One region of the Jeotgalibacillus sp. 10bf12 genome, then DNA from elsewhere that is predicted to be linked to it. Evidence: riboswitches for the same ligand, from Rfam matches in the RefSeq annotation. Region 1 holds a riboswitch; each other region holds the start of a gene.
What was found. Region 1 has a riboswitch for S-adenosylmethionine ahead of DH10bf12_RS09485 (bifunctional homocysteine S-methyltransferase/methylenetetrahydrofolate reductase). Riboswitches for the same ligand answer to the same signal wherever they lie in the genome.

Region 1 (7,222 bases):
AGGAATCTGCCTTCTTCTTTATATTGCTGCGCTTTTTCACGGATCCCTCTGCCTGCTGTGACAGTAAAGAATCCTACATAATCCATTACGCCGCTCTCTTTCGAACGAAGGTAATCTGCCAGACACAGATAAGGTGCTCTCGGCTGACGCGGGAATGTATAACGTTCAATTTCCTGTCCGGTTTCAGGGTGATAGATGATGACGTCATCCCCTTCACTTTGAGCCGGAAAAAATTGATAGACAGCAGCCGGCGTAATTAGGCCTTCCCGCTTCACATCTTCAATCAGGCGATCCACTGTTTCTTTTACCATCAGTGTCTTTTCATCTTTTTCTTCAAGCAGTCTTGAAATTTTTCCTTTTACCCCTAAGTGGTGACCAAGAAGCATTTGCATATTAATATAGGCTTCAACGTGCGCAACTGAGTAGGAGCTGATCACGTGACGCTTCGTATCGTTCGGAACAAATACAGGTGCTTCTGCAACCTGCGGCTTATCGATGACCCCGACTGCCGCTTCCCTGGCCGGTCTTGGTTCCTGGGACTGAAGCTTTTCCTGCTTCGCAAAGATTTCTTCACTCAGTTTTGCACGCTCGAGCTCATCCTGCAGCTGATTAGCAAGGCTCAGTCCGTTCATTGCATCTTTCGCGTAGAGGACAAGACCATCGTAATGATTGGAGATTTTTGTATCAACAAACTTACGGGAAAGTGCTGCCCCACCGACAAGGATCGGAACCTCAAGTCCTTTTTCACGCATATCTCCTGCAGTGATAACCATTTGCTGGGCTGACTTTACAAGAAGTCCGGATAAGCCGACGATATCCGGCTTTTCACGCTCAATGGCTTCAATCAGTTCAGGTGGTGTCACTTTAATACCAAGGTCCACGACATCATATCCATTATTACTCAAAATAATTTCAACCAGGTTTTTACCGATATCATGAACGTCACCTTTTACTGTTGCCAGGATGACTTTACCTTTAGAAGAAGAGTTATCAGAAGCTTCCATATGCGGCTCTAAGAAAGCCACTGCTGCCTTCATGACTTCAGCACTCTGGAGCACTTCAGCTACAATCAGCTGATTGTCATTAAAGAGTCTGCCAACTTCCTTCATTCCTGTCATTAGAGGTCCGTTAATAATTGAAAGCGGCTCATCAAATTCCTTCAGTGCGAGGTCAAGATCGGGCAGCAGCCCTTCTTTTGTTCCCTCTACAACATAGTAGGCAAGTCTTTCATCAAGCGTCATATCCGGCAGATCAGATAATGTCTCTTTCTTTTTGCCGCGGTAGAAAGCTGTGAATGCAGCAAGTGTTTCATCTGTTGTATCAAATAACAGCTTTTCAGCCATTTTTACTTCCTCAGGGTCAATCGAAGCAAAACGCTCAAGCTTCTCTGTATTCACAATCGCATAATCGAGCCCTGCCAGTGTACAGTGGTACAGATAGACTGCGTTTAATACTTCACGTCCGACTGGCGGAAGACCAAATGACACGTTGCTGACACCGAGTACAGTCTGTGTTTTTGGAAAGGCATCTTTTATTAAACGGATCCCTTCAACTGTGGCATTAGCTGAACCGATATACTGCTCATCACCCGTTCCAACAGGGAATACAAGCGGATCAAAAATAATATCCGTCGGGTCAACACCATAGTCTTCCGTTAAAATCTGATAGGAGCGTGCTGCGATTTCAAGCTTTCTTTCAGCAGAAACCCCCATTCCTTTTTCATCGATCGTACCGACAACCAGTGCAGCGCCGTATTGTTTGGCAAGTGGAACCACCGCATCAAAGCGTTCGAGCCCATCTTCAAGGTTAATTGAGTTAATAATTGATTTCCCCTGAGAATAGCGGAGCGCTTTTTCGATTACCTTTTCATCTGTTGAGTCAATGACGAGCGGCACTTTCACCTTCTTTACGACTTCCTGCATGAACACTTCCATATCCTCTTCTTCTTCACGGTCAGGGTCAGCAAGACAAATATCAATGACATGGGCACCTTTTTTCACCTGCGCCCGTGCGATTTCAGATGCCTCTTCAATTTTACCTTCTGCAATGAGGCGCTTGAATTTACGTGAGCCAATCACATTTGTACGCTCACCAATCATCAGCGGACGCATAGACGGGTCATCATAGATCAGCGGCTCAATGCCTGATACTGTGTGCTCTTTTTTAGGCTTGTGTGTACGCGGCTTATAGTTCTCCATCGCTTCAGCAATGGCTTTAATGTGTGCAGGGGTTGTCCCGCAGCAGCCACCCACAATGTTCAGCCAGCCTTTTTCAGCAAAGCCGCTCAGCTTTTTAGCAAGCGTCTCAGGCGTTTCATGATAGACGCCCTCTTCATCCGGCAGACCTGCATTCGGGTAACAGCTGACATATGACTGATTGATCTCTGAGAGTGAACGGATATGATCCTGCATAAATTCAGGACCCGTTGCACAGTTCAGTCCGACTGATACAGGGTTCATATGTTCAACGCTGATATAGAAAGAATCAATCGTCTGTCCTGCAAGCGTTGTGCCCATTGGTTCAATCGTCCCTGAGATCATCAGTGGCAGTTCTTTGCCTGTCTTCTTAAAAGCATCCTGAATCCCCAGGAATGCACTTTTTACATTCAATAAATCCTGACTCGTTTCAATCAGCAGCAGATCAGCGCCGCCGTCTATTAACCCTTTTGCCTGTTCAGCATAAGAATCTTTCAACTGTTCAAATGTTGCACCGCCAGTAACGCTTAACGTTTTCGTTGTCGGTCCCATTGAGCCTGCAACAAAGCGCGGACGGTCTTCTGTTGACCATTTAGCGGCTGACTTTCTGGCAATTTCAGCACCAAGCCGTGAAAGTTCATAAGCATCAGATGCGATATCATATTCTTCAAGCACGACGCTCATACTGCCGAATGTGTTCGTTTCCACGATATCTGCGCCTGCTTCAAAATAGGCGTCATGGATGGTTTCAAGCAGATCAGGACGCGTGCGGTTCAGGTTCTCATTACACCCCTCAAGGTCCTCACCACCAAAATCTTCTGCTGACAGGTTCGCATCCTGAAGCATCGTACCCATTGCACCGTCCATAATCAGGATTCTTTTCTTAAGCTGTTCATTGAATAATGTGCGCACGTTGGTTTCCTCCTCTCTTTGCCGCCTGCTCATTGGCATAGCGTGTTAATTCTGCTGTCATTTCATAGCGCATAAATGGTGTGATCAGATAGATGCCATTAAATAGATCGAGCGCTGTATCAATCAGTGACTTTGTAATGGCCAATCCTTCCTGGTAAGATTTTTCACGGTCACCGGACACTGCTGCCATCCGGTCTCTTACCTGTTCAGTTAATTTGATACCGGGTACTTCATTATGAAGGAAGTCTGCGTTTTTGCTGCTTGTCAAAGGCATCAGGCCAATATATACGGGCTTTCCAAGATCCTTAACTGCTTCAGCTGTCTGAATCAGCTTTTCCTCAGAGAATACAGGCTGACTCATAAAGTAATCAGCTCCGGCCGAGATCTTTTTCTCCAGACGCTGTACGGCTCTTTCAACACTTCTGACATTCGGGTTGAATGCCGCACCGATCGTAAATGAAGCTTTCTCGCCTAAGTCTTTTCCGGACATCGACATGCCGTTATTCAGCTGCTGGATCATTTCAATCAATTCAAATGATGATACGTCATAGACTGAAGCTGCACCCGGGAAATCCCCAACCTTTGTCGGGTCACCTGTGACAGCCAGAATGTCATGAAGCCCAAGTGTGTGAAGTCCCATCAGATGGCTTTGAAGCCCGATCAGATTACGGTCTCTGCACGTCAGATGAACAAGCGGACGGACGCCCTGCTGTTTGATCAGGTAACCAAGTGACTCATTGGATACACGCGGACTCGCAAGTGAGTTATCAGCAAGAGTAACAGCATCAGCTCCGGCTGCACCGAGTGCTTTTGCACCTTCGATAAACTTATCTGTATAAAGCTTCTTGGGAGGATCGAGTTCAACAATGACTGATTTGCGGTCTCTAACGATGTCTGTGAGGGGCTCAGGCAAATCCTTTTGTCTTGAGCGCACTACAATCTTTTCAGCTTTCTCCACTCTTTTTTCAGTAATAGGTGCAAGCCCTTTTAGTGCCTGGCTGAATGCTCTCACATGATCCGGCGTTGTCCCGCAGCATCCCCCGAGCAGTCTGACTCCCTGCTCTCTGAATGCAGGTGCCACCTCACCAAAGTATTCAGCATTATTGCTGTACTGAAGTGAGCCTTCTGAGTAAGATGGAAGACTCGCGTTTGGATAACAGGACAGATAAGCCTTTTCAGGAAGCGGTACCTGTTCAAGTGACTTAATCATATGGAATGGACCCTGTCTGCAATTTAAGCCAACTACATCGGCTCCAAGCTGTTCAAGCTCCAGTAGCGCTTCAGAAACCGGTTTACCATTTTGCATCACATCCGGCTCCTGAACTGAAATATGCGCAATAATCGGCAGGTCTGTTTCTTTTCTGGCGATTTCAATGACCGCTGCCAGTTCCTCGAAATCGTAATACGTTTCAAATAATAACCCGTCTACTCCTTCTAACAGTAAACAGTAAAGCTGTTCTCTGAATGTCCGCTTGATTTCATTCAGGTCAATCGATTGAGGACGGAAGCTTCTGATCCCGCCGATTGTACCGAGAATGAAGGTATTGTCTTTCGCCGCAGCTTTAGCGTTTTTTACAGCCGCAGTATTGATTTCTTTTACCTTTTCTTCGAGTCCGTAGCGCTCGAGCTTATGATAGTTCGCGCCGTAGGTATTTGTTTGTATCACATCAGCACCAGCATCAATGTATGCACGATGAATTTGCTGGATATGCTCTGCATGAGACAGATTTAATTCTTCAAAGCACTGATCTGAGCCATATGAATACAGGAGGGTTCCCATCGCGCCGTCACCAATCAGAATTCTTTGCTTCATTTCTTCAAGTAAGTTCATTATTTCACCCTTCCTGATGTATATACAAAAAAGCCTTCCATCATCATAGATAAGAAGGCTTTAGACTACTAAGCTTCTTATCTTCCCTGCATGATTGCAGGATGGATTTAGCACCTTTTCACATTGTGTGTAGGTTGCTGAGGTTTCAACGGGCCTGTTCCCTCCGCCTCTCTTGATAAGAATCCACGCTATTCAATTAATTATGACAACTTTACAAGAAAGGTGGCTGTTGTGTCAATAGGAGTGATGATTAAAATACGTTTAGGTAAATGATTGGATATAAAAAAGAGGCTGAACATAATTGTTCGAGCCCCTTTAATCGTTTCGCTTCACTTCAGGCGGACGCTTTCCGTGGCCGGACGGTGTCTTCACCTTACGCTCCGCTGCATTTATCATGTCCATTTTTATAAAAGCCAAGTGCTTAAAATACGATTAGTCTAAAGAAGTAATCCCCGGCAGTCTCCATTCAACTTCTTCTTCACCGATTGTGCCGAAAAGTTTGAATGCAGTTGCTGCTGCAGATTCATATTGTAATGAGCCTTCTGCTGATTCTCCTGCTGCGATTGTCCATTCAGACGGATCGCCGTAAGCCATTTTTTCTTCATCTGTAAGATCAGTCAATGTGAAGTCCTCTGAAGATAAAGATACTTCCTCTTCACCATTATTTGTCACTGTCATATTGATCTCGTAAACACGATTCGTGTCATCGATTTGTTCAGCAACACCAGTATCAGTCACTGTAACTGTCAGGTCACCTGAAGTTACCTCGTCACCAACAAGATAAAGCTCTGGTTCAGCGCTTTCTTCTTCACCTGCTTCTTCTGTTGAAGCCTCTTCCGTTTCTTCTGCAAATTCCTCAGTTGTTGCTTCTTCTGTTTCTGCCGGCTCTGACGAATCATCTGAGCAGGCTGCAAGCATAAGTGCAGCTGCCATTGCAGATACTAACCAAAATTTCTTCATATGGAAAACCCTCCTGAATATGTATGTCTGTATTCAGTATGATTCGTATACCGAAACAAATCAACCGATTACCTTTAAAAGGAAATAAGTTGTAATCTTCTCTATCTTCGCAATATTTTGTTAGAATGCTTATAAAGGAGAGATGAGGGATGTGCGGACGATTTTCTTTAGTTGAGGCGATGTATGATCTGCAGCAGTATTATCAGTTTGAGATGAGGGATGATTTTCTTTATACGCCAAACCTGAACCTGTCACCAAGTCAGCATGCTGCAGCGGTTGTGCAGTTAAACGGACAGCGTTATCCCGCCTCTTTCAGGTGGGGACTGATTCCCCCTTTTGCTAAGGATGAAAAAATTGGGTATAAAACGTTCAATGCCAGGTCTGAAACGGTCGCAGAGAAGCCAAGCTTTCGCAGAGCATTTGAATCCAAACGGTGCCTGATTCCTGCCACTTCATTTTACGAATGGAAAAAATCAGGGAGGGAAAAACAGCCCTACGAAATAAAGAGGCACGACGGTGAGCCGATTACATTTGCAGGTCTGTGGGAGTCTTGGCGTCATGATGATCAAATCATCAGAAGCTGTACGATCTTAACGACTGAACCAAATGATCTGATGGCTGATATCCATACTAGAATGCCTGTCATACTTGAACGGGATGCTTTCAATCAGTGGCTGGACCCGGAAGAAGATAAAGCGTCGCTTAAAAAACTTCTCAAGCCCTGTGCAAGTGAACTGCTGATGGCTGAAGAAATTTCAGGAGAGAGATTTAAAAGATCCGGAACCTCATAAAGAGATTCCGGATCTTTTATTAGACTTTGCTAAAGTTGGCTGTTGATTTCCGCTTCAGGGGACGCTTTCCGCGGCCGGGCAGTGAGCCCTCAGGCTTCGCAATGCCCCTCCGCCCCCTCACGCTTCAATCATCAGCTGTGCAGTAATACTGATAGATTTTAACAAAACAATTATTAACACGATCAGACACCCTGTTTCTCAAATCGGTGAAGCTTTCTGTTCTCACCGATGACAATCAGTACATCCTCTTTTTGAATTTTATCGTCTCCACTTGGTGATACAATCATATCATGCTGCCTGTAGATCCCGACAATGTTACATCCAAAGCGGTTTCTGATGTTCAGTGCGGCGATAGTTTTACCGATAATTTTCGGCGTTGCTTTTATTTCGACCATTGAATGCTCTTCAGTCAGTTCAACATAATCAATAAAATGTTTGGATGCCAGTCTGTGGGCAATTCGCCGTGCCATATCTTTTTCAGGACGTATTACGCGAGTTGCACCAATTTTTTCAAGTACCTTCTGATGATAAAG
Region 2 (7,222 bases), 410 kb from region 1:
CCATTCTGGCAACCTCAAATCCTTTTACATCTGACGGATTATCATACAGACCGTTATTCCATGACGGGTCATTTTCAATGGCATGAATCCCGATCCGGTTAAAAGCGATGCCGTAATCACTCAATGATGGCGTCGCTGCCAGCAGCACTGCTTTATCCATAAAATCCGGATAGCTGATGCACCATTCAAGCGTCTGCATGCCGCCGAGCGAGCCGCCGATGACACCATGAAGCTTCGTAATGCCAAGCTTCAGACAGGCCTGATATTGTGCGTTGACCATATCTTTTACAGTGATAAATGGAAAATCAGTGCGGTACTTTTCACCGTATGGATTCAGAGAGTCAGGACCGGTAGAACCGCTGCAGCCGCCAAGCACATTAAATGTGATCACCTGGAACTTCGTTAAATCAATATACGCATGTTCACCGGCAAAGCCGCGCCACCAGCCTGGTTCCTGCTCTGTTCCGACTGACTGGTGCGTGCCGGTCAATGCGTGACAGATCAGGATCACAGGTAATGACGGATCTCCTGACCGCTCGTAGCGGAGAGAGACATCATCAATCACTTTTCCGGATTCAAGTATCAAAGAACCGATATCGACTGTCCCTTCACGATGCATGACCTTCTCAGTTAATGTCTCTCCCATCCTGATTCCTCCCTTACGAATGAGCGGGTACTGCCGCTTTTTCAATTGCCTGATTTAAATCGTTAATCAGATCTTCTATTGATTCAATCCCCACGGATAATCTGATCTGCTCTTCTTTTACACCTGCTGCTGCAAGGTCTTCACCTGATAGCTGCGCGTGCGTTGTTGAAGCCGGATGAATAATCAATGACTTTGCATCACCAACGTTTGCAACATGTGACCAGAGCTGCGTATGATCAATGACTTTTCTGCCTGACTCACGTCCACCTTTAATGCCAAATACAATAATCGATCCGGCACCTTTAGGCAGATACTTCTTCGCTGCTTCATATGACGAGTGACTCTCAAGACCCGGATACTGCACCCAATCCACTGAAGGATGCTGATCCAGATATTCAGCGACCTTTAATGCATTTTCCACGTGGCGTTCCACTCTCAAGTGCAGCGTCTCAAGTCCCTGCAGTAAATAAAATGCATTCTGAGGACTGAGGCATGCGCCTGTATCACGCAGCAGATTCACACGCAGCTTTGCGATAAATGCTGCAGCTTCGAGGTCTACAAACCGTAATCCATTATAGCTCGGGTCCGGTGTTGTAAAGTCCGGGAAGCGTCCGTTATCATAATTGAATGTGCCTGCGTCTACAACAACGCCGCCAATCGTTGTGCCGTGACCGCCAATCCATTTTGTTGCTGAATGAACGACAATGTCAGCGCCGTGCTCAATCGGCTTATTCAGGTATGGTGTCGCAAACGTACTGTCTACAATCAGCGGCACGCCTTCTTCATGCGCGACTTTCGCAACCCCTTCCGTATCAAGTACGTGAAGACTAGGATTTCCAATCACTTCTGCAAAGACAGCCTTTGTTTTCGGGCCGATTGCTTTTCTGAAGTTTTCAGGATCCGTACCGTCAACAAATTTTACATTCACGCCGTATCTCGGAAGCGTCTGGGCAAAAAGGTTGTATGTGCCCCCGTAAAGGTTTGCAGCTGCTACAATCTCATCTCCTGCACTTGCCAGGTTCAGCACTGCATACGTGATCGCTGCCATGCCTGATGCCGTTGCTACTGCACCTACTCCGCCTTCTAAAAGGGCAATGCGGTTTTCAAAAGCAGCAACTGTCGGATTGCCGATTCGCGTATAAATATTTCCTTCTTCAGCAAGCGAGAATAAATTCTGCGCATGCTCAGCGCTGTCAAATGTATAAGATGTTGTCTGATAGATCGGAATCGCTCTTGCGTTTGTTGTCGGATCTGATTCTGTTGCACCGTGAAGTAATAGTGTCTCAATATTGTATTGCGGCTGATTGTTTGTCATGATCAAATCTCTCCTTTAGTGAACTGATGGATTTTTTTCAGTGAAGTGTGTACTGGATGAAGATGAAAGGGGAAAATAAAAACCCCCTTCATAAGAAGAGGGTTAGATATCCTCCTCTTATCTTTCAGACCTTTTCAAGGATCTGTAGGAATTAGCACCTTTCCGTATCAGGATTTGATACGTTGGTTGCCGGGCATCGCAGGGCCTAGTCCCTCCGCCACTCTGGATAAGAGTTATAAAGTTGTAAGTACATGTTTTGTTTTGCTCTTGTTGAGGATTATAAAGAGTCTGAAAAAGGAAGTCAACCTTTTTCTGAATATTTATTTTATTGTGCGATGAACTTCCGAACTTCCCCGATGATTGCAACATCTTCTGGCACATAAAGGTGAATGACCTGAACACCATATGAATAGTTCGTCCCAAAACCAAAGCCCTCATTATTTTCCTCATCACTGTTGAATTGCTGCACAATCATCGAAGGCAGATACTGAATGTAATGCAAATCATTTTGTCCATAAACATCACTGATGAACAGCTGATTGTTTTGAATTGTTACACTTGGCCGAACGATTTCATCGGTAATATCAACACCATTTACTGAAAATGGTGTTTTGTAAATATCCATTTTGATTTCTTCAGATAGCTGATTGTCGATGGTAGCTACAATCAGGAAATCCCCACGGTCCGGTAGATTGTCAGGGAGTACAAGACTTGTGTATTTGTATTCAAATACTTTCTGTTCTTCAAGGTAAGCGGGATCAATATCATTAAAACGGTTTTGAGTCGCTTTTTCATAGATCTCCCACCCTGGCTGATCCGATACTTCTTCTTGATTAGCTCCTGCAGGTAATTCTTTACTTGTAGCTGGCAGGACATAATAAGTCACCATCGCTAATACAAGCAAAACAGCATAAGACAGGAAAATGATACGTGCAACCTTCCTTTGAGGCCTCTTCCGCTTAGATTTTTCAGGAACATTTTTATTTTTACTTTTTAGAAACAGAAAAATCATCAGAATCAATAGTACGATAGGCAAAAGCTGTATGATAGCTGTCACAGTTCTCTTACCTCCCTTCTATTCAGGATGCTTACACCCGCAAGATATAAAATAGCTGCTGTAATAAGCATTTTCACAAGAAATAAGGTCAAGGATGCCTCTTGGGCGTAGAATTCATAAAAGAATTCATAAAGGGCGAGTGATGTCCCCATCATTGCAGGCCCAAAAAGCACAACAGGAATGACTGCAATAAATACCTTACTAAGCTGAATCAGAACGCCAATAAAATAACCTCCCGCTGCAGCCACTATTGCATATCCAAATACAGCACCTAAGCTTAGTAACATTTCTCCCGGAGTTCCTACACTCGCCATACCTGGATAAAATGAAGTGTCACGGAAAATCAATATCGCAAGGTAGATCACATAATTACTCATTACAATAAAAAGTGAGGATAACAAAACGATAGCCAGAAGTAAAATTGCATTAGAAGCCTGACTGATATTTCTAGTTGTGACATAAGAAAAATCTTCATATCGATAATTTTTGGTTGTTATTAAAGCTGAAATAATGACTAGCCAAAATATCGTAAACATAAAAACAGTATCATTGGAAAACGTTGAAATCCTGAGTGAAAACATATCATCTGAAGTACTCATCCCACCAGTACCCAATACCGAAAATAGAACCGCAATTAACTGAATCACAACGAGACTTCTCCACAGGTCAGCGACCGCATAGCATTTATAAATAAACTGCTGACGTATGAGCTTACCCGTGCTGACTGTTGCTAAAGACATCATCAATCCCCCCTTTGTTTCTTGAAGTCATATACACACACAAATCACTTGCAGATACCGGTGTAAATCTGAGGTCACGTGCAGCGGCCTTCTCAGCTGCTGTAAAATGATTCTTCACAATCACTGTTGAAAACCCGCCTTTATCTTCAAGATGCGCAATGACATCCTGCTGATCTGACCAGTTTTCCACCTGCATTGCCGGACCGGAAACGGCCATCGCGTACTCTTTTACTTCTTCGATTGGAAGGTGGAGAATCGAGCGTCCCCCGTCAATCAGAAGCAGATCCTCAATCAGTTCATCAATTTCATCGAGGTGGTGACTCGAGATCAGAATCGTTCTCGGATGCGCCAGATAATCCTTCAGCAAGGCCCGATAGAAATCTTTTCTGACTGAAGCATCCATCCCTGTCGTCGGCTCATCAAAGATCGTCAGCGGACACCGCGCAGCAAGTCCGAGGATGCCGTAGAATGTGTTTTTCTGTCCTTTTGAAAGGTAATCCGTTCCAATATTCAGCGGGATCGCAAAATAATCTGCAAGCTTTTTTGCAAGGTCAGCGTCCCAATTAGGATAAAAACGGCCATGGTGATGAAGAATATCCTTTGTCGTCAGCGCATTAGAGAACACCGTATATTCATCAAGATACATACTGTTAGCAGATACCTTCAGGCTATTAAATGGCTGGTCTCCAAACACATTGAGATCCCCGCCCGTCTTTTTCAAAAAGCCGGCAATTGTTTTCATGAGCGTTGTTTTCCCGGATCCGTTTCTGCCGACAATGCCTGTAATCGTATTTTCCTGAATGGTAAAATCAGCATCTTTTACGCCTGCACCGTTTTTGAATCTTTTTTCAAGATGTCTACATTCAATCACTGTCATGACGTTTCCCCTTTCCGGCGACTTTGCTCGAGCTGAATCATATGGATCAGGTCCTGCTCTTTCACGTTCAGATGCTCTGCTTCCGCTACGACGTCTGAAACGAGCGCTGCCAATGTTTCATTGATTCTTCTGTGGCGGATCTGCTCTGCCGCCTCTTCTGTCACGAACATGCCAAGTCCCCTTTTCTTATATAAAATCCCTGCATCTGCAAGTATTGTGAGCCCCTTTGCCGCTGTCGCCGGATTAATGTTGAACTGATCCGCCAGCTGATATTGCGAAAACATTTTTTCATGCGCTTTAAATCGTTCATGTAAAATTTCTGTTTCAAGCCATTCGGCAATTTGTATATAAATCGGTTTCGTACTGTCTGCATTCAGCATCAGCTCAGTCACCTCCCTTTATCTGATATAGTGCATTACTGCTGTAATGTACTATATACTATTTTGTAATCTTTGGCAATAGGCGTTTGGAATATTTTGATGGAGTGTTCCTTAGAAAGGTGAGGCATGTTCGGAGAAAATATAGGAGCGTTCTTAGAAAAACATTGATAGTTCGCAGCTTCATGTCAAAAGTCTCACCTCATTTCCACAACAAAAAACTGCACAGCAATTGTGCAGTTTTCAGAGAGCATATTCACGTTTTCAACAGCTTCGCCAGTGGGTGAACACCGACACTCTGTATAAATAATGACAGCAGTACAGCGATAAATGAAATGGTCATGACAGTTCCGGTATCTCCTGCATCTGATGCTTCAAGCAATAACAGAAGTACAACCGACATCGTTCCCTTCACACCACCAAATGAAATCAGCAGTGATTCTTTCCAGGACAAACTCTTTTTAATCGGCGGCACGCTCTGAGCAGTAAGCACGACGATCAGCGTTCTGATCACGAGTGATAGAATAAATACAAGAATGGCAAAACCAAACCACTCCCATTTCAAATAGTCGACTGCTGTAAAACCAATCAGTAAAAAGACAAGTGAGAGCAGTGTCGGTTCGACTACATCCCAAAAATGGTCAAGCGATTCTCTATAGTGATCCTCTTTGTTAATACGGTTAAATTCCCATGAAAGCATTAACCCCGCTGCAACGGTGGCAAGCACGCCCGAAATTCCAAATGACTCTGCCAGTAAAAACAGGCCGTAAGCCATAATGATACTCAGCATCACCTGATACTCCTGATGATGTGTAAAATGAACCGCACGGCTGACGAGCCAGCCGAACACGATACCAATCAGCGCCCCGCCAATTGCAACATATAAAAACTCTCCCATAAATGATAAGAACGAAAAGCTTTCATGCCCCTGATGAATCGACAGAAGGGTCGCAAAAATGACATAACTTGTCCCATCATTAATCAGCGACTCTCCTTCCACAATATCGCCTACCTTCTCATTATCAAGAGACTTATGTAGAATCGACGTGACTGAAACAGGATCGGTTGGCGTAAGAACAGCTGCTATCAATAATGCTTCAGTGAAATCAAGGGGCACAAAAAGCTCTGCTATCAAATAAATGACCCCACCGAGCCCGAGCACCGTCAACACCAGTCCAACCGTACTCAGAATGGAGATCGCCCAGCTGTTTGTCTTTAGCGCACCAACTGAAAACTTGTATGCTGAAATAAAGAGTAACGCTGGCAGTATCATTTCATAAAGGGCTTTTTCAGACAGCTCAATTCCCCCAAAAAAGGGTACAAAGTAAAGCAGCATTCCGATTCCCACTAAAACAGGCGGCCTTGGGAATACCTGCGTGAGCTTATCAATTGTAAAGACGATATAGCCGATCAATAATAGAACGACAATCTGAACCGGCTCCATCCGCCCCACCTCCTTATCTCATGACTGCTCCACCTGAAATTTTGACTGATTCACCAATGATATTTTCTGCAGCATCAGACAGTAAAAACAAAATGGTTCTCGCTACTTCATCGGGCTGCGTGATACGCCCGGACGGCAGTCCTTCTTCAACGATTTTCAGCTGCTCTTCAAATGAACGACCGGCCTTTTTGCCTTTTTTACGGATTGCATTACGTCCCATCTCTGTATCGACAAATCCCGGGCATACTGCATTTACCCTGATTCCGTGTTCTGCTGCCTCATGTGCAAATGCCTGCGTAAATGCAATGATGGCGAATTTGGATGCGGCATACGCAGTATTACCGTGCGTGGCTCTAAGACCGGAGAGAGACGATACATTCACGACTGAACCGGCTTTTGATTCCTTCATTTCAGGGTAGACAAGCTGCGTGAGTGCGACTGTTGAAAAGTAGTTCAGCTCCATCACCTTCCGCATATCCTCTTCAGACAGTTCTTCAACTGTATCCCCGCCTGAAATGCCGGCTGAATTTACAAGTCTGGTAACCGGTCCTGCATGTTCTTTAGCTTTTTGGAGCAGTCTCTCTCTGTCTTCAGATTCGTTCAGGTCTGCTGAGACAATCAGCAGTTTCGCTTCGATTCCTGCTTCCTGGCATTCTTTTTTCAGGTCACCCAGTTTATCTTCATTACGCCCGGCAGCCGTGACTGAGGCACCTGCCTTCAACGCTTCTTTGACTGTGTGCCAGCCGATCCCTCCAGTTGCGCCTGT
Region 3 (7,222 bases), 600 kb from region 1:
AATATAATCACTGAACTCAACAATCTCTACCTCATATCCTTTTTCTTCGAGACCAGGCTTAATTGCTTCGTTTAACATATCACTGTAAGGTCCAGCGGTACCTCCCAGCTTGATGGATTTTTCATCCCCTGAAGCTTCACTGTCGCCCCCACATGCTGCCAGTGCAGTTACCGAAGTCAATAATAATACAGTTAATAAACTCTTTTTCATTATATAATCTCTCCCTTATCTTTTATCGATTGCTTTAGATGTCCAATCACCGATCTGTTGAACGAGTTGCACAAGTATAATGAGGATCACTACAGTTACGATCATGATTGTATTGTCGTATCTGTAATAACCGAATCTGATTGCGAGATCACCAATCCCGCCACCTCCTACAACGCCAGCCATTGCAGAGTAAGCAACAAGGCTAATGATCGTCAATGTAATTCCCTGAACGATACTAGTTTTGGCTTCCGGTAATAATACATCTTTGATAATCATCCATGGCGTTGCACCGACTGCTACAGCAGCTTCAATCACACCTTTATCAATTTCTCTCAGCGCTGATTCGACAATCCGGGCAAAGAATGGGATGGACGCTACTGATAACGAAACACTTGCAGCAGCAGGTCCGATCGTTGAGCCAACTATGAAGTCTGTAAGCGGGATAAGTGCAACGAGCAAAATAATAAATGGTATGGACCTGACCATATTAATGACAAAACCGAAACTGGATTGAATGATCCGGTTTTCAAGAAATAACCCCCGATCAGTGACAAACAGTAAAACGCCAAGCGGTAAACCAAGAACGATAGCCACGGCTAATGCAATGCCGATCATATATAATGTCTGACCAAACGCAGTCCAGATTTCCGGCATCAATTCAAGCATTCTGGAAAATTCAAATCCCATCTCTGATCACCTCCACCTGAGCACCGCGTTCTCTCATATATAAAAGAGCCTGGTTAATCGCCTGAGAGTCACCTTTTGCTTCCATCAAAAATATACCTAGTGGCCTCTCCTGGATATATTCAATAGAACCGTGAAGAAAGTTACCCTTCACATTGAATTGCTGAAGTGTATCAGTGATCACACCTTCACCTGCAACTGCCCCTCTGAATATGATTTTCAGGATACGTCCTGTACACTGTTGTAAAATCGTTGCAGGAACATCAAATGAGACGACGCTTTTAATAAATTCTTCTGCCAGAGGGGTCTGGGGATTCGAGAAGATATCGTAGACGCTTCCTTCTTCAATCACCTGTCCATCTTGCATGATCGCCATTCGATCACAGATTTCTTTTACCACATTCATCTCGTGGGTAATTAAGACGATTGTAATATTCAGCTCCCGATTAATCTTTTTTAACAGCTTAAGTATTGCCAGCGTTGTGTTAGGGTCCAGTGCGGAAGTGGCTTCATCACACAATAAAACAGAAGGGTTATTTGCAAGAGCCCTGGCGATCCCCACGCGTTGCTTCTGTCCACCGCTTAATTGAGCTGGAAAGACATCTTTTTTGTCTGTAAGAGAAACCATATCAAGCAGATTAATGACGCGTTCATTAATTTTATTTCGCGGAGTTCCGGCTGCTCTTAAGGCAAATGCTATATTTTCAGAAACAGTTTTCTGACTGATTAAATGAAAATGCTGAAATATCATTCCGATCTTTAGCCGCGCTCTTCTGAGTTGAGGACCTTTTAGCTTAGTCAAGTCTACTCCGTTTACCTCGATTTGACCGCTTGTCGGCTGTTCGAGTAGATTCAGACAACGGATGAGAGAACTTTTACCGGCACCCGAATACCCGACAATTCCAAAAATTTCACCCTTTGGAATGGTTAGTGTTACACGATCTACACCGGATACACTGCCTTTTTTTGTCTGATATACTTTGGATAAATTTTTAATTTTAATCATGGCAGTCTCCTTTAATCAATTTAAATACAAAAAAGGTGTCTCTTTCATTCGGAAAGAGACACCTGAAAATGGAATCGGGTTATCTTTCAGAATGAAATCATTCTGTAGGAATTGGCACCTTCCCAGCACTGGCTGGGGGTTGCCGGACGTCATCGGGCCTATCCCTCGGTCGCTCTTGATAAGTTCCATATAAAGTTGTTTTTAAGATGGGTTCAATGTTATAGAGTATCTACAGTGTTGTAAAGGGGTTTTTAAAAACTTTTGTAATAAAGAGAAAAATCTAAAATATTGAAAGGGTTTTCATTACCACTATGTAAGAATTTGAGTTAAAAAGATTTTTTGAAATAATATTTAACGGGTGTTTAACAATTTTAAGAATTTATTTATAAAAGCGAAAAATACATAACTCAGATATGATTCGGGTAAACCCAAAACAAAAGCACCTTTGGAGGAATGACAAATGGACAGTATTATTTTTGATCTTGACGGCACATTGTGGGACCCGCGGGAAACCGTATTAACTTCATGGAATAGAGCTATTGAAGAGCATCCGAAAGCAGATAAGCAACTGACGCTTGAGGATCTGAAGCAGACAATGGGAAAGCAGATGCACGAGATTTCACAGATTTTTTTCCCGGAGCTAAGCGAGGAAGATCAAAAGGAAGTTATGGATTATTTGACAGAAATCGAAATTCCCTATGTAGCGGAAAATGGGGGAGAGTTGTATCCGGCACTTGAAGAAACCCTTGTTACACTTTCAAAGAAGTACCGTCTCTTTATCGTGAGTAACTGTCAGGAAGGCTATATTGAAGCCTTTTATCAGTACCATAAACTTGATCGCTTTTTTGATGACTTTGAGAATCCGGGCAGAACAGGTCTTTCAAAAGGAGAAAATATTAAGCTGGTCATTGAGCGGAATGAATTGAAGGATCCCGTTTATGTAGGAGATACGCAGGGTGACCGTGATGCGGCACGTAAAGCAGGTGTGCCGTTTGTATATGCGAAATATGGTTTTGGGAACGTGGATGATTTTGAATATGAGATTGAGCGGTTGACTGACTTAACCCGGTTATTTTAAGTGTGTTCAGTAAGCACTCTAAACCGAAAACAATCCCCGGCATGTTACACTGAAATCAGGAGATAATAGCCAAAGGAGGGATGCACGATGACACAGCGCACAAAAGCAGGATGGAAGCTTGAGCAGACTTATACAAAGCTTCCAGACATCTTTTATTCAAAAATGGAGCCGAATCCGGTAGCAAGCCCTGAGTTGTTTATGCTGAATGAGCCGCTCGCAAAAGAACTGGGACTTGATCCGGAAGTATTGTCAGACGAAGAGGACATCCTTGCAGGTAATGAAGTCCCTGAAGGATCTGAACCGCTCGCACAGGCCTATGCAGGACACCAGTTTGGACAGTTCACGATGCTTGGAGATGGACGTGCATTATTGTTTGGAGAACAGATCACCCCGGATGGAGAGCGGAAAGATATTCAGCTGAAAGGATCAGGACGTACTAACTTTTCACGCGGCGGTGACGGGCGTGCTGCGCTTGGACCAATGCTTCGGGAATATATCATTAGTGAAGCGATGCATGGACTCGGGATTCCAACAAGCCGCAGCCTGGCAGTGACGCTGACCGGTGAAACAGTCAGACGGGAGAGATTGCTGACAGGTGCTGTCATGACGCGTGTAGCTTCAAGTCATTTGCGTGTCGGTACATTTGAATACGCAGTCAGACTGACCGAATCTGAAAATGTCAAAGCACTCGCAGATTATGCGATTGAACGTCATTTTCCCCACGTATTGGATACTGGAAATCCATACCTCGGACTGCTGCAGGAAGTTATGAAAAAGCAGGCTGAGCTGATTGCTAAATGGCAGCTCGTCGGATTTATTCATGGCGTCATGAACACGGATAACATGACAATCAGCGGTGAATCGATTGACTACGGACCATGTGCATTTATGAATGACTATGATCCGTCAACGGTATTCAGCTCAATTGACGCACAGGGGCGCTACGCTTATGGGAACCAGCCGCATATCGGTGGATGGAACCTGGCGCGTTTTGCGGAAAGCCTTGTGCCAGTGCTGCATGATGATCAGGAAAAAGCGATTGAACTTGCTCAGAATCAGATGAATCAGTATAAGGATCTTTATTTCAATGCTTGGCATAGCGGCATGCGTAAAAAGCTTGGACTGTTGAGCGAAGAAGCTGATGATGAGAAGCTGATTGAGCAGCTGCTGAATCTGATGCATCAAAACAAAGCTGATTTTACAAACACATTCAGAAAATTGACGCTCGGTGAAGTGCCCATTGCCGGTGAAGCATTTGCTGACTGGCTGGAGCGCTGGAATGAACGCCTTGCGCGTCAGGAGGTCTCGCCTGAAGAAGTACTTAATGTGATGAAGCAGCACAATCCTAATGTCATCCCGCGGAATCATCGCGTGGAAGAAGCGATTGCGGCGGCAGTTGAGCGCGAGGATCTAAGCGTGATGAACCGTCTGCTTGATGTGTTGCGTGATCCTTACGCGTACAGTGATGATCAGACTCCTTATTGTTCAGGACCGGAGCCGGATGCCGGGCCATACCGGACATTTTGTGGAACGTAATAGTTAAAGATGAAAAAAGCTGCCTTTAGCGAGGCAGTTTTTTTGTGGGGCGGGGATAGGTCTTTTGATACTTTTCTAAGAACCTATTATGTTTTTTTAAGAACAACTAATGCATTTCTAAGAAACAGTCATGTTTTTCTACGAACATTAGGCTATTTTCGTAAGCGTCAAACGAACCACACCTTCTGTTGTGTAACCTTCCGTGACAAAATGAAGGAAATCAAATATGTAACGAACGTGTTCAATCAAGCTACGATTTTTTCTACTTTCTCTTCACATAGACATTTCAAACGGATCTTAAGCCAGATGAAATGCTCCTTTCTTCGAAAGGTACACCGACTGCCTCTTATCCTATGAACACATTGGTTATATGGAAGGTGTGGTTATTGAATGGATGTAAAAGAAAGCTCAAATCACGTGCCAAGTGGATACGTAGAAAAGATGTCGCGTATCTATGAAGAGTGGCGTGAAAGTGACTTATCATTAAAAGCATTTTGCGAGACTCGGGATGAAGTCACGTACAGTCAGCTTCATTATTTTAGAATGACTTACCGGCCAGAGGATATCCAACAGGAACGTCCAACTGGATGGGCAAAAATCAATATGCAATCCCCTACTACGAAGCTCGACCTGCACGTAGGGCCATATAAAGTTGTGATCCCTCCGGGATTTGATAAAGAATTATTAACTGAACTGCTGGAGGTGATCACGCCATGATTCTTCAACCGGAATCTATACGCAATATATACCTCGCTCAAGGCGTGACAGATATGCGATTATCCATTGATGGTCTTGCGGCCATCGTACAGGAAACGTTTGAATTAGATCCGTGTTCTTCAGATATCTTTTGTTTTGTAACCGTGAACGGGATAAAGTGAAGATTCTACACTGGGAGCACAATGGTTTTTGGCTGTATTATCGCAGACTTGAAAATGGCCGATTCCGTTGGCCCGAAGGGCGTGAAGATGAAACCACTTCTCTGAACCCTAAACAGTTAAAGTGGTTGTTAGAAGGACTGACGATTGAAGATGGAAAAGTTCATCCGAAACTTTCCGGCATGAAAGTTATATAAGGGGTAGACCTCAGACAGAAGGTGTCGTACCCTAGGGGTATGAAAAAACAAACGACACCTTCTCATCCTAAAACTTCAAATAAAGACCGCATTCATGAACTGGAAAAGCGTAACGAAGAGCTCGAAGCTCTTGTCTCTTGGTATGAAGGCCAATTCAAACAGCTTCAAACCGAGAAATTCGGCCGTTCCAGTGAAAAGACGAATACCTCCGATGGTCAGATTGAACTTCCACTTTTTAATGAAGTAGAGATCACTCAAGATTCAGCACATGAAGAACCACAGTTAAACGAAAGCGATCTCGTTTCAAGCACTCAAAAAAACAAGCGAAAGCGTTCATCACATGAACTGAACCTTCCGGTTGAAAAAGTCACTTATCATTTACCTGAAGCTGAACGAAATTGCGAAAGCTGCGGGCATGACCTACACGTTATGACGACAGAAACAAACCGCACACTTGAAATTATTCCGGCCAGTGTCAAAGTCACTGAACACGCGCAAGAAGTATATGCTTGCCGTCAGTGTCAGGAATCTGGGATTGAAACACCTATTATCAAAGCGCCAAAACCGGCATCAGTCTACCCTAAAAGCATGGCATCTGCCTCATCGATGGCTTACGTGCTGACCCAAAAATATCAATCTGGTCTCCCTCTGTACCGTCAGGAACAGCTCTTTAAACAACAGGGGATTCCTCTTTCGAGACAGACAATGGCGAACTGGGCAGTTTATGGGGCTGATCAATGGTTATCACCATTAGTGACACAGATGAAGGCTAAAATGATGAAGGAAGCTGTCTTACATGCAGATGAAACGTCTGTTCAAGTGCTGAACGAAGAAGGTCGTGCAGCTTCATCAACTTCTTATATGTGGCTCTATCGGACTGGTCAGACTTCTTTTCCGTGCGTGGTTTACGATTATAAAACCACTCGTGCCGGAAAAAATCCGAAGGAGTTTCTTAAAGACTTCAAAGGATTTCTTCATGTGGATGGCTATGCAGGCTATCACAAAGTTGCGAACGTGAAACTGTCAGGTTGTTGGGCGCATGCGCGAAGATACTTTGTTAAAGCTGCCAAGAGTGCCCCGAAGAAAAAAGGGGAACTGTTAAACCTCCCTGAACAGGCAGTTCAAAAAATTGGGCAGCTGTATAAGATTGAAAAAGAAATACGAGAGCTGAACTTAAATAGCGATAAACGTCACCAGCTTCGAAAAGAAAAAAGCCTGCCAATTGCGGAGGCTTACTTCGAGTGGCTGAAAAAAATTCGTCCAACTGTGTTGCCGAAAAGCCCTTTGGGCGAAGCCATTGTATACTCACTCAATCAAAAAGATGCTTTGCTTACCCCCTTTTCAGATGGTCGACTTGAAATTGATAATAATTTAGCTGAACGTAGTATCAAACCTTTTGTGATCGGCCGAAAAAACTGGTTGTTTTCGAATTCGATGAAAGGCGCAGATACCAGCGCACTTATTTACAGTGTGATCGAATCAGCTAAAGAAAATGATCTAAAACCGTTTGAATATCTCACTTATTTATTTGAAAAAATGCCAAACACAAATCTGTCTGATCAGCAGAATCTGGATCAGTTTCTGCCGTGGTCTAAACAAATACCTGATCACTGTCGAATTGAAAAAGTAAACAAGC

Region 2: it holds a riboswitch for S-adenosylmethionine, as region 1 does, so the genes downstream of both, DH10bf12_RS07385 (O-acetylhomoserine aminocarboxypropyltransferase/cysteine synthase family protein) here and DH10bf12_RS09485 (bifunctional homocysteine S-methyltransferase/methylenetetrahydrofolate reductase) in region 1, are expected to answer to the same signal.
Region 3: it holds a riboswitch for S-adenosylmethionine, as region 1 does, so the genes downstream of both, DH10bf12_RS06340 (methionine ABC transporter ATP-binding protein) here and DH10bf12_RS09485 (bifunctional homocysteine S-methyltransferase/methylenetetrahydrofolate reductase) in region 1, are expected to answer to the same signal.

The regions. Positions count from the first base shown of each region.
Region 1 is NZ_CP200276.1:1,816,410-1,823,631, reverse strand. It holds gene metH (methionine synthase) at 1-3,140, opposite strand, end outside; gene DH10bf12_RS09485 (bifunctional homocysteine S-methyltransferase/methylenetetrahydrofolate reductase) at 3,088-4,938, opposite strand; SAM riboswitch class I at 5,013-5,120, opposite strand; gene DH10bf12_RS09480 (DUF4352 domain-containing protein) at 5,371-5,898, opposite strand; gene DH10bf12_RS09475 (SOS response-associated peptidase) at 6,048-6,689, shown strand; gene DH10bf12_RS09470 (potassium channel family protein) at 6,872-7,222, opposite strand, start outside.
Region 2 is NZ_CP200276.1:1,406,436-1,413,657, reverse strand. It holds gene metX (homoserine O-acetyltransferase MetX) at 1-646, opposite strand, end outside; gene DH10bf12_RS07385 (O-acetylhomoserine aminocarboxypropyltransferase/cysteine synthase family protein) at 660-1,961, opposite strand; SAM riboswitch class I at 2,076-2,194, opposite strand; gene DH10bf12_RS07380 (hypothetical protein) at 2,287-3,018, opposite strand; gene DH10bf12_RS07375 (hypothetical protein) at 3,015-3,758, opposite strand; gene DH10bf12_RS07370 (ATP-binding cassette domain-containing protein) at 3,730-4,635, opposite strand; gene DH10bf12_RS07365 (GntR family transcriptional regulator) at 4,632-5,015, opposite strand; gene DH10bf12_RS07360 (cation:proton antiporter) at 5,269-6,456, opposite strand; gene DH10bf12_RS07355 (SDR family NAD(P)-dependent oxidoreductase) at 6,470-7,222, opposite strand, start outside.
Region 3 is NZ_CP200276.1:1,213,826-1,221,047, forward strand. It holds gene DH10bf12_RS06330 (MetQ/NlpA family ABC transporter substrate-binding protein) at 1-210, opposite strand, end outside; gene DH10bf12_RS06335 (methionine ABC transporter permease) at 226-897, opposite strand; gene DH10bf12_RS06340 (methionine ABC transporter ATP-binding protein) at 887-1,900, opposite strand; SAM riboswitch class I at 1,977-2,085, opposite strand; gene DH10bf12_RS06345 (HAD family hydrolase) at 2,361-2,978, shown strand; gene DH10bf12_RS06350 (protein adenylyltransferase SelO) at 3,066-4,514, shown strand; gene tnpA (IS66 family insertion sequence element accessory protein TnpA) at 4,905-5,231, shown strand; partial or broken gene tnpB (IS66 family insertion sequence element accessory protein TnpB) at 5,285-5,586, shown strand; gene tnpC (IS66 family transposase) at 5,626-7,222, shown strand, end outside.